Regions from separate parts of the Desulfocurvus thunnarius genome, predicted to be linked through region 1. Evidence: predicted binding sites of a transcription regulator. Region 1 holds the regulator's gene; the other holds the start of a gene.
The links. Region 1 encodes sigma-54, which starts transcription at its own class of promoters, with help from an activator protein. Its sites were predicted from a motif close to CTGGCACGGNNNNTGCTT; they were not measured.

Region 2: ACZ5KV_RS04055 (OmpA/MotB family protein) is a predicted target of sigma-54. The motif match lies at 1,323-1,340, and genes of this name have one in related genera.

Annotation. Positions count from the first base shown of each region.
Region 1 covers NZ_AP042411.1:3,449,223-3,454,158, forward strand. Annotated here, with positions in the region: gene ACZ5KV_RS15275 (LptA/OstA family protein) at 1-307, shown strand, start outside; gene lptB (LPS export ABC transporter ATP-binding protein) at 307-1,029, shown strand; gene rpoN (RNA polymerase factor sigma-54) at 1,230-2,690, shown strand; gene hpf (ribosome hibernation-promoting factor, HPF/YfiA family) at 2,798-3,337, shown strand; gene ACZ5KV_RS15295 (PTS sugar transporter subunit IIA) at 3,341-3,790, shown strand; gene rapZ (RNase adapter RapZ) at 3,801-4,733, shown strand; gene ACZ5KV_RS15305 (PTS sugar transporter subunit IIA) at 4,778-4,936, shown strand, end outside.
Region 2 covers NZ_AP042411.1:934,393-939,328, forward strand. Annotated here, with positions in the region: gene ACZ5KV_RS04045 (molybdopterin-dependent oxidoreductase) at 1-261, shown strand, start outside; gene ACZ5KV_RS04050 (DUF3108 domain-containing protein) at 362-1,186, shown strand; gene ACZ5KV_RS04055 (OmpA/MotB family protein) at 1,374-2,204, shown strand; gene ACZ5KV_RS04060 (motility protein A) at 2,201-3,094, shown strand; gene ACZ5KV_RS04065 (GGDEF domain-containing protein) at 3,091-4,056, opposite strand.

The DNA.
Region 1 (4,936 bases):
CGAGGGCGCGGCCAGGAAGGCCGCCGAGCCGGGCCAGCCCGCCGGGCCCGGCGAGGTGGAGCGCATCGTGGCCGAGGGCGACGTGCACCTGGAGCGCGAAGGCCGCCTGGGCACCTGCGCCACGGCCACCTACCACGTGCAGACCGGGCTGCTGGTCATGGAGGGCGAGCCGAAAATCACCGACGGCGACAACCAGATCACCGGACGCATCATCCGCCTGTATCTGAAGGACAACCGCAGCGAGGTCGAGGGCGGGCCGCAGCGGCAGGTGGAGGCCATCTTCATGACCCCGCCGGAGGAAGAGTAATGGCGCTGCTGGCGGCCGACGGCCTGTGCAAGCGCTACGGCCAGCGCGAGGTCGTGCACGACATCGCCCTGGACGTGGCCCAGGGCGAGGTGGTCGGGCTGCTCGGGCCCAACGGCGCGGGCAAGACGACGACCTTCTACATGCTCGTGGGGCTCATCAAGCCCAACGGCGGCGAAGTGACCCTGGACGGCGCCCAACTTGCGGGGCTGCCCCTGCACGAGCGCGCGCGCCTGGGCCTGTCCTACCTGCCGCAGGAAAGCTCCGTGTTCCGCAAGCTGACCGTGCGCGAGAACCTGGAAATCATCCTGGAAAACACGAAGCTTTCGCACCGCGAGCAGGCCGCCAAGGCCTCCGCCCTGCTGGACGAACTGGGCATCGCCAAGCTGGCGGGGCAGAAGGCCATGCACTTGTCCGGCGGCGAGCGCCGCCGCCTGGAAATCGCCCGGGCCCTGATCCTGGACCCCAAGTTCATGCTGCTCGACGAGCCCTTCGCGGGCATCGACCCCATCGCGGTGGACGATATCCAGGGCATCGTGCGCGGGCTCAAGGAGCGCGGCATCGGCGTGCTCATTTCCGACCACAACGTCCGCGAGACCCTGCGCATCTGCGACCGGGCCTATCTGGTCTACGAGGGCCGGGTCATCCTTTCGGGCACGCCGCTGGAGATTTGCGAGAATCCCCAGGCGCGCCAAGTCTACCTCGGCGAGGCTTTCAGTCTCTAATCTGGCGCGCTTCTTGCGCTTCCTCGCGCATACAAAATCCTTGCCATTTGAGTTGCAAGGCCTGGGGCTCTGTGGCATGGTCTGCCCGAGCCGCGCAGAACGGGCCCTGCCGGGCGAGGACTTTTGCCGCGCGGGCCGGGCCGCGACGGGCGGACCCCTGATCGACACGGCACCGCAGCACCTGAACACGACGGGCAACGATGGGACTTGAACTCAGACAGCAAATGAAGCTTTCGCAGCAACTGGTGATGACCCCCCAGTTGCAGCAGGCCATCAAGCTGCTCCAGCTCTCCCGTTTCGAGCTGCTGGACGTGGTCCAGCAGGAGTTGCTCGAAAACCCCCTGCTCGAGGAGAAGGGCGAAGAGGCCTTCGAGGATACTTCCGGCCGCGACGGCAAGGACGCCTTCGAGACCGCCGCCGAGCCCGAGCGCGAGCGCCCCGCCCAGGGCGACGAGGCCGTGGAGCGCGACCTGGCCCGCAACGCGGACTGGGAGAACTACCTGGGCGAATTCTCCAGTTCCTCGCGCCAGGCTTTGATGCGCGAGAGCGAAACGCCCGAGGAGGGCATGGCCTACGACGCGCGCCTGTCGGTCAAGCCCTCCCTGGAAAGCCATCTGGAATGGCAGATCTGCCTTTCGGATTTCAGCCCCGCCGAAGTGGCCATCAGCGAGGTCGTCATCGGCAACCTGGACTCCCACGGCTATCTCCAGGCCTCCTGCGAGGAGGTCGCCGCCATGGCCGGGGCCGCCACGGCCCAGGTGGAGGACGTGATCCGGCGCATCCAGCGCCTGGACCCCGTGGGCGTGGCCGCGCGCGACCCGCGCGAATGCCTGCTGGTGCAGATCGAGGTCTTCGGGTACGACGACCCCATTTTGAAGGAGCTGGTCAGCGAGCATCTGGAGGACCTGGAGAAGGGCCGCTTCAAGCCCGTGGCCCGCAAGTTCCGCCTGACCCTGGAACAGCTCAAGGAATACCTGGACCTGCTCCAGACCCTGGACCCCATGCCCGGCGCCAGCTACGGCGGCGGGGAGCCGCAGTACGTCAGCCCCGACGTGTACGTTTACGAGTACGACGGCGATTTCGTCATCGTGCTCAACGAGGAGGGCCTGCCGCGCCTGCAACTGAACTCCTTCTACATGGACGGCCTGTTGGCCAAGAATTCCAAGGACAAGGAGTACGTCCAGGAGAAGATGCGCTCGGCGGTCTGGCTGATGAAGAGCCTGTTCCAGCGCCAGCGCACGCTCTACAAGGTGGTCGAGAGCATCGTGCGCTTCCAGAACGGCTTTTTCCGCCAGGGGGTCACAGCGCTCAAGCCGTTGATTCTCAAGGATATCGCCGACGACATCGAGATGCATGAATCGACCATCAGCCGCATCACCACCAACAAGTACGTGGCCACGCCCCACGGCGTGTTCGAGTTGAAGTTTTTCTTCAACAGCGCCCTGGAGATGGACGACGGCTCCCAGGTGGGCTCGGAGTCCGTCAAGGCGCTCATCAAGCAGCTCATCGGCGGCGAGGATGCCCGCCATCCGCTGTCCGACGAGAAGATCGCCGACCACCTGAAGGACACCCTGAAGGTCAACATTGCCCGGCGCACGGTGGCCAAGTACCGCACGGCCCTGGGCATCCGCTCTTCCTCCAAGCGCAAGCAGGTTTTTTGATCGCGCGCCGGGTAGCCCTTTATTTCGATCCGGTTTCCTTCTACACTGGAATCGGCGAAAACCCGCCAGACCAGTGTCGTCGTGTCACCCAAGACAGGAGGAGATCCATGCAGATCAATTTCAACTTCAAGAACTTCGAGCCCTCCGATCATCTCAAGAAGTACGCCACCGCGCGGTTCGAGAAGTTGATCAAGTACGCCGGCACCGACAACGCCGACCTGCAAATCAACCTGTCCGTGGAGAAGTTCCGCCAGAAGGCGGACGTCGTGCTCACCTGGGACGACAACAACCTCTCGGCTTTCGAGGAGTCCGAGGACATGTACAGCACCATCGACCTGGTGCTGGACAAGATGGACGCCCAGGTGCGCAAGATCCGCGAGAAGGCCAAGGACAAGCGCCGCCAGCGCGGCACCGTGCGCATGGACGTGCTGTCCTTCGCCGAGGCCGAGGGCGGCGGCGAGCGCGTGCCGACCATTACCGAGGCCGACGCCTACGAGCCCAAGCCCATGTCCGTCGAGGAGGCGGCCATGCAGTTGGAGAGCCTGGGCTACGAGTTCCTGGTTTTCCAGAACGCGCAGACCGAGCGTATCAACGTCATCTACCTCCGCAAGAACGGAGACTTCGGCCTCATCGACCCGGGGATGTAACGCATGATCATTGGTGAACTGCTGGAAGAGGGGCTGATTCTGCCGTCCCTCGCGGCCAGGACCAAGAACGCCGTCCTGGCCGAACTGGTGGCCGCGGCCGGGGACCATGTCCCCGGCCTGGACGCCGCCACGGCCCTCAAGGTGCTCAAGGAACGCGAAAAGCTCGGCACCACGGGCATCGGGGACGGCGTGGCCATCCCTCACGGCAAGATGGACTGCATTGAGAGGATCGTCCTCGTTGTGGGGCGCAGCGAGCAGGGCGTCGAGTTCGACGCCCTGGACCACAAGCCCTGCACCATCTTCTTCCTGGTCCTGGCGCCCGAGCAGGTCGTCGGCCAGCACCTGCGCGTGCTGGCGGGCATTTCCCGCCTGCTGAAGGACGACGCCTTCCGGCGGTCCTTCCTGGCTGCGCCGGGAGCGGACGGCCTGCTGCGGCTGCTGCGGGCCTGCTGACGGAGGCGCCATGACCCAGGAGGCCCAGACCCCGCCGGGCGGCATCCGGCCGGACATGGCCCCGGATGCGGGCGGCCACATCCCGGTGGTCATCCTCACGGGGCTGTCCGGCGCGGGCAAATCCACGGCGCTCAAGGTGTTCGAGGACCTGGGCTTTCTGGCCGTGGACGGCATGCCTCCCGGGCTCATCCCCGACGTGGTGCGCCTGTTCGACAGCCAGACCGAGCTGCACCACCGGGGCCTGACCCTGGGCATGGACGTGCGCCAGTCCGACTTCCTGGTCCAGTGGCGCGAAACCCTTTCGCAATGCGCCACTCTGGGCATCCGCCCGCGCATCGTGTTCATGGAGTCCTCGCGGGCGGTGCTCCTGCGGCGCTACGCCGCCACGCGCCGCCCCCATCCGCTGGAGGGCACCCTGTCCCTGGAGGCGGCCATGGACCGCGAGCGGGAAATGCTCGCCCCCGTGCGCGACCAGGCCGAACTGGTGGTGGACACCTCGGGCTATTCCATCCACGACCTGCGGCGCACCCTCCAGGAAAAATGGAATTTCCTGCGCGACAAGCGCTGGGGCCTGCGGCTGTACATCCTGTCCTTCGGCTTCAAGCACGGCATGCCCACCGACGTGGACCTGGTCTTCGACCTGCGCTTTCTGCCCAACCCGCATTTCGACGAGGCCCTGCGGCCCCTGTCCGGCAAGGACGAGGCCGTGTCGCGCTTCGTCCTCGGGCGCGAGCCGGGGGCCGAGTTCCTGCGCCGCCAGCTCGACTACCTGAACTTCGTGCTGCCGCTGTACGCCCACGAGGGCCGCTACCGGCTGACCATCGCCTTCGGCTGCACCGGCGGGCGGCACCGCTCCGTGGCCGTGGCCGAAGCAGTCTTTGACTCCTTGCGCAACTCGGATTATGCAGTTTTTCTCGAGCACCGGCATATCGACCTGAAATGACGGCGCAGGGCAGCCGGGCCCGCACCGCAAGCACAAGCGAGCCGATGAACAAGGACAAGAAGCCCAAGGGCGGCGACGTTGGCGTCGTCGTCGTGACCCACACCGACTACGGCACCCGCCTGATTGCCGCCGCAGAGATGATCCTCGGCGCCCAGCGTGCCTGCGTGGCCGTGAGCGTGGACACCGCGACGGAGATGGACAAG
Region 2 (4,936 bases), 1.1 Mb from region 1:
GCCCTGGGCCTGTCCGACGGCGACGCCATCACCGTCTCCGGCGGCGGCTACTCGGCCCAGTCCGTGGCCCTGGTCACGGATTTCATCCACCCCGAGGCGGCCTTCATGGTCCACGGATTCGGCCACAAGATTCCCGCCGAGTCCCGCTCCTCCCGGGGCATCGCCGACCAGGAGATGATGGTCGGCGGCCTGTTCAAGATCGACCCCGCGGGCGGCGCCATCGCCATGCAGGAACACTTCATCACCATCGCCAAGGCATAACGGCACAGGGACGATACGAACAACCCCCGCGCCGGGGGAGCGGCCCGCCGCTCCCCCGGCGCCCCCTTTTCTCCGGGCCGGGCCTGATGTATCATGGGCCATGCCCTTCCCGCTCCGCCCCCGCCGCGCCGCGCGCGCCCTGGTCCGTCTCCTGGCCGTGCTGGCCGTGGCCGCCGCGTGGGCCGCGCCCGCCCCGGCTCTGGAGGGCCTGCCCTTTTGCCCGGGCGAGCGCCTGGTCTACACGCTGCGCTGGGCCGCCCTGACCGCCGGGGAATCGTCCATCGAGGTCCTGCCCGTGGCCGATGTGGACGGCGAGCCCGCCCTGCACTTCCGCATGCGGGCCCAAACGACCGAATTCGTCGATTTCTTCTACAAGGTCCGCGACCGGGTGGACGCCTTCACCGACACCGGGCTGAACCGCTCGCTGCTCTACCTGAAGGAGCAGCGCGAGGGCTCCTACGAGCGCGACATCACCGTGCGCTTCGACTGGGACCGCTTCAAGGCCCAGTATTCCAACCTGACCAACGGCCCCAAGGATCCCATCGGCGTCTACCCCGACACCTTCGACCCCCTGTCGGTGTTCTACGCCTTCCGGATCATGCCCCTGGAGGTCGGTGCCACGGTGCTGCGCCCGGTGACCGACGGGGTCAAATGCGTGCTCGGCCGGGCCACGGTGCTGGCCCGCGAGACCATCGAGGTGCCCGCCGGGGTGTTCGACTGCTATCTCGTGGAGCCGGACCTGTCCCACGTGGGCGGCATCTTCAAGAAAAGCCCCGGCGCCGCGCTGCACATCTGGGTCACCGCCGACGAGCGGCGCATCCCGGTGCGCATCTCCAGCAAGGTCGTGGTCGGCTCCTTCCACGCCCTGCTGACGGAAATCCAGGGCCCGGCGGACTGCTACGCGGAAGCCGCGCCCGCGCCCTGAGGGCGCGTCGGCTTTCCGACACTTCCGGCCCCGTACAGGCGCCAGCCGCCGCCCCGCGCGCACGCCCCGGCGCGAAAAGCGGCCCGGGCCGCCCGTTTCGCGGCCCGCTCCCCGGCCGGAGCCCGCAGGCTCCCGGCAGGCACGTTCCTTGCTTTCCATGGGCGACCGCCCCAGGAGGAAGGACCGCATGGCCATCGACCAGACCCTGCAAGGCGCCACGCCCGCGCCGGACGGCCCCGTCCGCGACGAGGCCGTGGCCCGCGCACGACGCATCAAGCTGTACGAGGAGGATATCTTCGGCGGCGACACCGACGTGCCCGAGGTCCACTGGTCCGTGCCCTGGGCGGACCTGATGATGACCATGTTCGTGCTGTTCACGGTCCTGTTCGTCTACGCCAGCGCGAAAATGGATTATCTCCAGGCGTTCCGGGGGCATGTGGAGTTCGAGAACGTGGACCGGATTTCCGAGGTCGGCGCGCGCAAGGGCGAGGTGCCGGTGTACGACCGCCATGTGCCCGGCCTGTTGCCCGAAACGGGCCCGCAAAAGCTCTTCGAGTCCGTCAGCGCTGCGGTTACCGAATCGGCCCTGACCGACGTGCATGTGGAGCTGGACGGAGACACCGTGCGCATCAGCATGCACGGACCCATGCTCTTCGACCGCTTCGACGCCCGGGTGCAGCCCGAGGGCCTGCGCTTCCTGGCCGCCGTGGCGGCCATCGCGGCCAAGGCCAGCTACGACGTGCACGTCCACGGCCACACGGACAACACCCCCGTGCACACCCCCGAGTATCCGACCAACTGGGACCTGTCCGTGGCCCGGGCGCTGAACGTGGCCCGCGTGCTCATGGACGCCGGGCACGTGGACCCCGGGCGGATCACCGTGTCCGGGCATTCCATGTACAAACCGCGCACGCCCAACCTGACCCCGGAAAGCAGGCTGCGCAACCGCCGTGTGGAGATCGAGCTGAAACGGCCCGAGGCTCCCGCACCCATCGACTACAAGGGAGAAGGGCAATGAGCCGTTCCAACGCCATCGGCGCCGCCTTGTGCATCGCGGTGTTCATCGCCACCTTCGCCCTGGCGGGGAACGCGGCGGCCTACCTGAACCTGGAGGCCATGCTCGTGGTGGTGTCGGGCACCGTGGGCGCGACCCTGCTGTCCTATCCGCTGGGGCACATCCGCACGGCCTGCCTCGTGGCCCGGGGCGCCTACCGCCACGGCGGCACCAACCCCGACGACGTGATCGGCGTGCTGCTGGACCTGGCCATCCGCTCGCGGGTGGACGGGCTGCAAAGCCTGGAGCACGCCGGAGAGCGCACGACCTTCAACTTCCTGCGCGAAGCCCTGAACATGGTCGCCGACAACTACGCCGTGGACGACATCCGCGACATCCTGATGACGGAAATCCATTTCTTCAAGATCCGCCGCCACCAGCAGGAGCGCGTATTCCGGGCCATGGCGGCCTACGCCCCGGCCTTCGGCCTGGCGGGCAGCGTCATCGGCCTCATCGGCCTGCTCTTCGGCCTGGGCAACACCGGGGAAATCCTCAAGTACATCCCCGTGGCGCTCATTTCCACGCTCTACGGCATCCTGCTCGGCACCTTCGTGCTGGCGCCCGTCGCCGAGAACATCCGCGGCAAGACCGAGCGCGAAATCCTGGTGCACAAGCTCATCGTCGAGGGCGTGACGGCCATCAAGACCGAAACCAACCCCCACGTGCTGGAAAAGAAGCTCTCATCGTTCCTGACGCCCGCCGCGCGCCGCGAAACCCGCGAATCCTTCGACGAGATGCGCAGGCGCTACCTGAAGCTGGCCCGCCAGCGCCGCGAGGCCGAACCCGCCCCCGAAGGCTCCCCCGCCGAAGCCGCCGGGCTCGGGGCCGGGCCGGGCGTCCAGCGCAGGCGCTAGGCGGCGGGGTCCGCCCCGGCCAGGGCGGCCACGGCGCCCGCCGGAGCCTCGTCTCCGGGCGCGGCCTCGTTCCAGGCGGCGATCACGCGGTCCTTGCCCTGGCGCTTTGCGGCGTACAGCGCCTCGTCGGCGGCGCGCTTGAGTTCGTCGGCCACGTGCTCCACCTCGCCCAGGTGCGCCCCTGGCCCCTCGGCCAGCCCCACGCTGAGGGACGTGCCGGGAATACCCAGGTCCGCGAAGCGGCGCCGGATGCGTTCGGCCAGATCCACCGCGCCCTTGCGCGACACTCCCGCCACCAGCACCCCGAACTCGTCGCCCCCGTAGCGGAAGGGCGTGTCCTTCTCCTCGCGGGTGGACAGGCGCAGAATCTCCGCCAGGCGCACCAGCAGGTCGTCGCCCGCCAGGTGCCCCAGGGTGTCGTTCACGCCCTTGAACCCGTCGCAGTCGATCATCATCAGGTGGAAGACCTCGCCGCGCTCCAGGGCCCGGGCGACCATCTCGCGCACGCGGATCTCGAAGAAACGGCGGTTGAAGATGCGCGTCAGCCCGTCCAGGAAGGACAACTGCTCGAATTTCTCCATGCTCTGGGCCGTGTCGTTCAGGCGGCAGCGCAGCCAGTCCTCGCGGCTGGCGATGGCATGGACCATCCAGTAGAAATTGCGCTTGAGCTGCATGAGTTCGTGCTCGTCTTCACCCTCGGGCGGCAGGGGCCATTCCGCGTCGTAGTCGCCCTGCTTCACGCGCAGGCAGAAGTTGTTCATGGCCCGGATGTCGGCCATGAAAATGACGTTGCCCAGGGAGTGGGCCAGCGGCTTGAGGCCGATGACGAAGAGGATGATGAACAGGCACAAAAACAGCTCGAGCTGCTCCAGGTGCCCGTGGTAGGCGAGGAACAGCGCGGTGGTCGCTGGCACAAGCACGAGCGGGCCCAGAATCAGGGACAGCTTGGTATCGACTTTCATGCGGATTCCCCCCGGTCCGGCGGAAGCCGCCCCGGCCCGCCTCCGAAGGCCGCCTTCGGGCACGGGCCGACACGTCGTCCGGCAGGCGCCGCCCCGGCGGGCGTCGCGGAGCCGACCCTAATTGAAATTGAAAATCAATGTCAATAATGAATTCCAGCCAAGCCGGGATTTCCGGAGCGAACCAGGGAAAATCCAGGGCCGGGGCGCCATGACCCCGGGCAGGGGACGGCGGTCCCGTCCGAGCCCGAGGCGACACGTCGCCTGAAACCGCTTTCGCGCAGCCGCGCCAGCAAAACGTCGCCCGGCATCCACCGGCGCCCGCCGCCCCTGCCAGCCGGGCCGGAAAACAGCGCCGAGGCGCGGCGCCTCCCCTGCGGAAACGAACCATGCGCCGCCTTGCGCGGGAACCGGACCCGCCCGGCTCCCCACTGCGCATCGCCTGCCGCGTCCCTGCCCGTCGGCCGCGCCCGCGCCGGGCCCGCCTCCCGCAAGGTCGCGCCCCGGGGCCGGGGCCCGGCGGCCATGCGCGGATTGCCAGACCGCAAAACTTTGGAAGGCGCAGACACGGCCACGCACGCGGGGTGGGTGTGTAGATGTCCTCGCCGTACGGCTTGCCGTCCGTGCCACGCCCGCGCCCGTGCGGGGATGCGGCAACTCCTGGCGCGAACGCCGCGCGACGCGGCCTCGCATACGGATTGCGGCAACGGGGCCTGGCCGACCTCGGGAAAAGACCACCTGACCGTGCCCCCGGGGACGGGTTGCGGCAGCGCCCGCAGCCCGAAAATCGCCCCCCCCCGCGCAGGTTTGCGCCCGGACGCCGGGAGTTGCGAACCCAAATCCCATTTTTCTGCCAGGAAACCTTGACAGTGAGAACCATTTT